One region of the Thalassotalea montiporae genome, then DNA from elsewhere that is predicted to be linked to it. Evidence: riboswitches for the same ligand, from Rfam matches in the RefSeq annotation. Region 1 holds a riboswitch; the other holds the start of a gene.
The links. A riboswitch is a leader RNA that binds a small molecule or an ion and turns the genes downstream of it on or off. The one in region 1 is predicted to bind thiamine pyrophosphate.
Positions count from the first base shown of each region.

Region 2: another riboswitch for thiamine pyrophosphate. It lies ahead of thiC (phosphomethylpyrimidine synthase ThiC); the one in region 1 lies ahead of ACSLUR_RS12855 (TonB-dependent receptor).

Region 1 is NZ_JBQRUO010000004.1:8,956-12,385, reverse strand. It holds gene ACSLUR_RS12855 (TonB-dependent receptor) at 1-1,565, opposite strand, end outside; TPP riboswitch at 1,692-1,853, opposite strand; gene hinT (purine nucleoside phosphoramidase) at 2,021-2,383, opposite strand; gene ACSLUR_RS12845 (efflux RND transporter permease subunit) at 2,456-3,430, opposite strand, start outside.
Region 2 is NZ_JBQRUO010000002.1:727,771-731,200, forward strand. It holds gene ACSLUR_RS09725 (M1 family metallopeptidase) at 1-785, opposite strand, end outside; TPP riboswitch at 962-1,060, shown strand; gene thiC (phosphomethylpyrimidine synthase ThiC) at 1,185-3,179, shown strand; gene ACSLUR_RS09735 (FAD-dependent oxidoreductase) at 3,185-3,430, shown strand, end outside.

The DNA.
Region 1 (3,430 bases):
CTAACGTCTGTGCGACTACTGTTGACCTGCATATCAGTGCGATCCATGTAAAACGCTGTCACGCGAACATAACCCGAGTTGTCGTCGAAGCTATATTTGTAGCCTAATTCGTAGTTCCATAAATATTCTGGATCAAATTCTCGAAGTTCAGCAGGCAAACTACCATCGGTATTAACGCCACCGGCTTTATAACCGCGGTTGATTGAAGCAAAGACTAATGCTTGTTCAGTTTGCTGATAAGACAAGACTAATTTACCACCTACCATAGTATCGTCTGGGCTAAATGTTAAACCGTCGGTGTTATCGTAGTCGGCACTGCGTTCTTCTACACGTAAGCCTGAGGTTAACGTCAGCTTTTCCGTTAATTGGCTGTCTAGTTGAACATAAGCAGCAATCGTATCGGTATCGAAGTTTGACCCAAAGTCGCCATCAGCAAAGGTGTATTCACGCAGCAACTCTTCTGATTCTGCTTTAGCGTATAATCCAGCAACCCATGCCGTTGTACCATTGAACAATTTACTTTGGTTATTTGAAACAGCTCTTAATTCAAATGTTGAGCTCGATTTTTCACGGAAATAATGGTCAGTTGAACTGTACTCGAATGGATGCAAGCCAACAAAACTCCAGTCCTCGTCATAACCGTAGTCAATATCACTGTCGGCATGAGTAACTATGGTAACAAGCTCACCAAAATCAAAACCTGAATAATGAGATTTAGCGCTTAATGCATAAGTTTCTTGGCGATCAAAGCCCGGTTGATCTGAGCGTGTTTGACGGTTGTTATCGAGCGAAAATGCATCATATCCATTGTCAAAATCAAAATAGTACAAGCCTAAATCTAGGTGATGGTCATCGCTAAGTGTAATGGCAAGTTTACCTCGAGCAGTAAGCTCATCGCGATCATTGGTATCATCACGGTTTAAGTGAATATTGTCGATAAAGCCATCACTTTGGTATTTTTCTAATGCAAAGCGATAGTTAACGCTATCTGTTGCAGGGCCAGATAAAGCAAGGCCAGCACCATAGCTACCGTAATTACCCGCTGTGAGCTTAGCTGCGCCTTCAAAATCATTACTTGGCGCATTTGTGGTGATGTTGATTAAACCAGCTAACGCGTTGGCGCCAAAGCGGGTTCCTTGTGGCCCGCGAAAAACTTCAGTTTGGTTAACATCAAATAATGAAGCAATGCTGCCAACGCCAGTAAAGTCGATATCATCAATAATAATACCAACCGATGGGTTAATTGGCTCACGGAATTGGCTGCGTTCGCCAATGCCACGAATTTGGTAATAACGCGCTCGCTGAGTGCCTGCCGAAAAGTTCACGTTAGGCGCGATAGAGATCACTTCCTCTAAGTTTTGTGCGTTTAAACTGGCAATGTCTTGTGCCGATAACACGCTTAATGAAGCAGGAATTTTATGTAAGTTAGTGTCGCGAAAATCTGAAGTAACGGTAATCACCTCTACTTCTTCTAGCGAAGTCGTGTTGTTATTTTCAGCATAAACAACAGAAGAAAAAATGGCACTGGTAATCGCAGCGGCAAGAATTGATTGTCTTGTTTTCATTATACTCTCGTTCGATTTCTCTAAAATCGGCGTTTTGTTATAGGAAATTGAGTAAAAACCAAAACAGACGCAGATATCGTTAGAGCGACAGCATAATGCTTAGGTGCCAAACGGCGGAGAATGCAGATATGATGTGCTAACCATCCCTACGCCAGTATTAACCGGATCAGGTAATAAGGGTTCTGCATTTCAACACAAAGTAAACAATACAATGTGAGAAGTCAGCAATCTCAGCAGGTATACATTACTAAAAGTAATTTCGATATACCCGCACCCCTTGGTTTTCGCGGCATATTATCAAGTATTAACGAAAAGTATACAAACTATTTCAAATAGCTTATGCGTAAATACTCATCATTTTATTGATCTTTTTTACAGCCGCTTCTTTGCAAAGTAAAAATCAATCAACCTTTAGTCGAATGAATATTTAATTGAATGATGTTGGTATAAGGTAGCTACACACTTACCATAGGCCCCATGGGTTGACCGCCTAATAAATGCATATGAATATGATAAACCTCTTGGCCGCCATGTTTATTGCAATTCATGATCAGCCGATAGCCATCTTCAGCAATGCCTTCTTGCTCAGCCAGTTTCTTAGCCACAGTAAATAAACGACCAAGCGCCAATTCGTCATTTTCAGTGACATCATTGACCGTTGGAATTAATTTATTGGGAATGATCAGTATATGTGATTTGGCTCTAGGTGAAATATCACGAAAAGCCGTAACTAACTCATCTTGATAAAGTAATTCGGTTGGGATCTCTTGGCGAATAATTTTAGAGAAAATGGTTTCTTGCCAGTCAGTATTATCCATTTTGTATCCTTAGTTCATCGCAATGTTGAGTGGTAATGGCACTAAACCAAGACCTCTGAACACTGCGACTGATTAATTGACAGCAGAGAGCTGCCCAGCGTCTTTACTAAATTTTAACGCGCTTTTTAGATCTTCCACCAGCAAATAATTAACGGGTACTAAAACTAAGGTAATCAAGGTAGCAAATATAATCCCAAACCCTAGCGATACCGCCATTGGAATTAGGAACTGAGCTTGCGTCGCTTTTTCAAACAATAGCGGCATCAAACCAATAAAGGTCGTCAGCGACGTGAGCATTACTGGGCGAAAACGTGCAGCTCCAGCAATTAACACCGACTCCATTAGCTTTGCCCCTTCTGCCCGTTTTTTATTGACAAAATCAACGAGTACCAAGGAGTCATTCACAACCACACCGATGAGTGCCATTAATCCCAGTAGACTCATAATGGTTAAATTCATGCCCATGATCCAATGGCCAATCACTGCACCAATAGCGCCAAATGGTATAACAGACATGACAATAATTGGCTGCAAGTAAGATTTAAACGGAATCGCTAATAAACAATAGATAATAAAGAACACAAAAATTAAGCCGTAAAACAGACTGCCAAACGAGTCTTGTTGCTCACGCGCTTCCCCTTCCAGTGAGTAGCTTACCCCAGGGTATTTAACGACAAGTTCATCCAAGAAAGGTTTTAAGTCTGCATTAAGTACCGTCATGTTAGTGCTTTCTTTTTCAACATCGGCTGTAACATTAACGGTTCGGTAGCGATCAATGCGGCTGATGGTTGACGGACTTTTACCAGCCTTAAATGTGGCAACGTGAGACAATGGCACATTGCCACCTTGTGGAGTTGATATTTGCATATCGGCGAGATTTGCTATTGCTGAACGCTCTGCTAATGGAAAACGCAGCATCACACGCACATCATCTCGGCCCCGCTGAATACGCTGAATTTGCGCGCCAAAAAAGGCGTTGCGTACTTGCTGGGTGACACTGCTGACCGACAAGCCCATGGCGTGACCTTGCTCTGTTAATTCGATTTG
Region 2 (3,430 bases), on a different contig from region 1:
TTGACGTAATCAGCAATATTGATATTCACACCGTAATTGTTAATTGGGTTGATCACCCGCCAGTGGAAAACTCGGCTATCACCTTGATCTTCAATGTTAATTAAACGGCCATTAGAGACATTGAACAAAGGTCTTGGCACTTCAATCAACATATCAATTCCGCGATCGGGTTCGTCGTAGCCGTGATCTTTATTCGGCCACCAAATACTGGCACCGATCCCTTGGTTTGACGAGGCAATAAAAGGCATGCCATCTTCATCTTCCGACCAAGTGATACCGCCATCCCAAGGGGCATTTTTCGCTTCATGAGGTTGACCCGAAAAGGTTAAGGTTAAGTGATATTCCTGACCTATTTGCTGTAGCTCGTTTGGCGAAATAAAGTAACTGTAACCTTCTTGACGAATCGCCAAGGATTGCCCTGCTTGCACAGCAGCTTCAAGCTTCATGGGTGCTTGTAGTTCAATTTGTAATTCTTTTGCATTATCAATTACTTGATAAGTTATGATGTTTTCGCCAGCAAAAGATCGGTCACCAATATCGACAGCCATCGATAGCTGGTAGTGTTTGACATCCCACCAAGCGCGTTCAGCGGTAATTGCACCGCGCAAATACTGTTGTCTTTGTTCGCTAATGTCAGGCGTATTTAGCTTAGCTCTCTTAATTTCGTTTTTAGTTTCGCTCTTAATTTCGCCTTTAGCTTCGCTAGGCTGCTGGGCACTAACTTGATGACTGGTCAGCACGAATAACGCACTAACTGCTGTTGATAACCATTTGTTAGGCATCATTTTTTAACTCTTCGCTCTGAGAATATGAGCAATATTGTGCGTTGCTAGCAAGTTGAAGGCAAGCCATAGACAAAGTGGGTTTGTCACCAACCTTATGAATCTGGCGCTTGCGTAAATTAAAAATTCTTGTAAGACTAAAAAGCATCTGAGCAAGTGAATTCAAATTAATTTGCTCAGCGAACTTGTCGGAGTGCCATAGGGCTGAGATCGCGAAAGCGGGATCCGTAGAACCTGATCAGCGTAATTGCTGCGAAGGGAACAAGCGCAATACAAACTCAATATAATGATTAGCAGTAGGCAATTTTAGGCTACTGTTCTTGATGACATTGGGTTTGTGTTGTTCTCGTCATACCTAGTCAACTCCGCCGAATATAATTCATTATTATCTAGGTGAGAGCTATGAGTTCATTATCGCGACGTGAGCGTCGTCAGCAGGCGGAAGCCTTTATCAACAATGTGTCGGGACAAAGTTACCCGAATTCCAGCAAGATTTATGTACCGGGCAAGCTGCACAATATCCAAGTAGCCATGCGAGAGATTGCCGTTGGCGATACTTTTGTCGGCGGCACCGAAGAAAACCCCATTTTTGAGCCTAACGAACCAATTCGTGTGTACGACAGCTCTGGCGTTTACACCGATCCAAACGTTAGCGTTAATGTTCATGAGGGTTTACCTAAACTGCGCAGTGAATGGATCGCCAAGCGCGCAGATACTGAAGAGCTTACGGGCGCAACTTCAGGTTATAGCCAGCAGCGTTTGGCTGATGAAGGGTTAGACCATATTCGCTTTGAGAACCTGCCAAAAGTGCGCCGAGCTAAAACAGGGAAAAACGTCACCCAGTTACATTATGCACGCCAAGGTATTATCACGCCGGAAATGGAATACATCGCCATTCGCGAGAATACCAAACGGGCAGAAATGAAAGACGAAATACTCAGCCAGCGTCACGAAGGGCAGGGCTTTGGAGCCAAGTTTACCGAAGCTGGTCACGCTAACATTCCCGAGCAAATTACCCCTGAGTTTGTGCGCCAAGAAGTGGCCGCAGGGCGCGCCATTATTCCCGCTAACATCAATCACCCAGAGTCTGAGCCAATGATTATTGGCCGTAATTTTTTGATCAAGGTGAACGCCAATATCGGTAACTCGGCGGTTACCTCATCCATTGAAGAAGAAGTGGAAAAGCTGGTGTGGTCAACCAAGTGGGGCGCTGATACTGTGATGGACTTATCCACTGGCCGCTATATTCACGAAACGCGCGAGTGGATTGTGCGTAACTCGCCAGTGCCAATTGGTACAGTACCGATTTATCAAGCGCTCGAAAAAGTAAACGGCATTGCGGAAGACTTAACATGGGAAGTATTTCGTGACACCTTAATTGAACAAGCAGAGCAGGGCGTGGACTACTTTACTATTCACGCCGGTGTACTGTTGCGCTTTGTGCCGATGACGGCAAAACGCGTGACCGGTATCGTCTCGCGCGGCGGTTCCATTATGGCAAAATGGTGTTTAGCGCATCATCAAGAAAACTTCCTTTACACCCACTTTGAAGATATTTGCGAAATCTGTAAACAGTACGATGTTGCCTTTTCATTAGGCGACGGCCTGCGTCCAGGTTCTATTGCCGATGCCAACGACGAAGCACAATTCGCTGAGCTTCACACCTTAGGAGAGCTGACCAAAATCGCTTGGCAGCACGATGTACAAGTGATGATTGAAGGCCCAGGTCATGTGCCGCTGCATATGATTAAGGCCAATATGGACGAGCAACTGGAACATTGTCACGAAGCGCCATTTTATACGTTAGGGCCACTGACGACAGATATCGCTCCTGGTTATGATCACATCACATCGGGGATTGGTGCCACAAATATTGGTTGGTACGGCTGCGCCATGCTGTGCTATGTGACGCCAAAAGAGCACTTGGGCTTGCCTAACAAGGAAGATGTAAAAGAAGGCTTAATCACCTACAAAATTGCCGCGCATGCAGGCGACTTAGCAAAAGGGCACCCGTGTTCACAAATTCGCGACAATGCATTGTCAAAAGCGCGCTTCGAATTTCGCTGGCACGACCAATTTAATCTTGGTTTAGACCCTGAGCGCGCCCGTGAATATCACGACGAAACCTTGCCGCAAGAGTCAGGCAAAATCGCTCATTTTTGCTCAATGTGTGGCCCTAAATTCTGCTCGATGAAAATCACCCAAGATGTGCGCGACTATGCGGCCAAATTGGATGCTGAAAAACTAACGGCTGAGCAACGCATCGAAATCAAGCTGGCAGACGAAACCGTCAGCGTTAGTCGTGATGTCATTGATAAAACGCTTGCCCAAGGTATGGCGGAGAAGTCGGCTGAATTTAAAGCAACTGGCTCTGAAATTTATCATCAAGCAAGGTAAATACCGTGGCCAATATCGCAATTGTTGGCGCCGGGTTGCTAGGTCGTTTAATGGCCTGGCAGCTAAGCCAAGCATGTAACGCGCACAATAAAACACACCAGATCAGCCTATACGACAAAGACGCCATTGATGGTCGGCAAAGTGCTGCCTATACGGCAGCGGGTCTGCTCACCCCTTATGGCGAGTCGTTGAGCTGTGAACCTGAGATTGTCGCCATGGGCGAGGCAGCACTGACCATGTGGCCAGAGTTA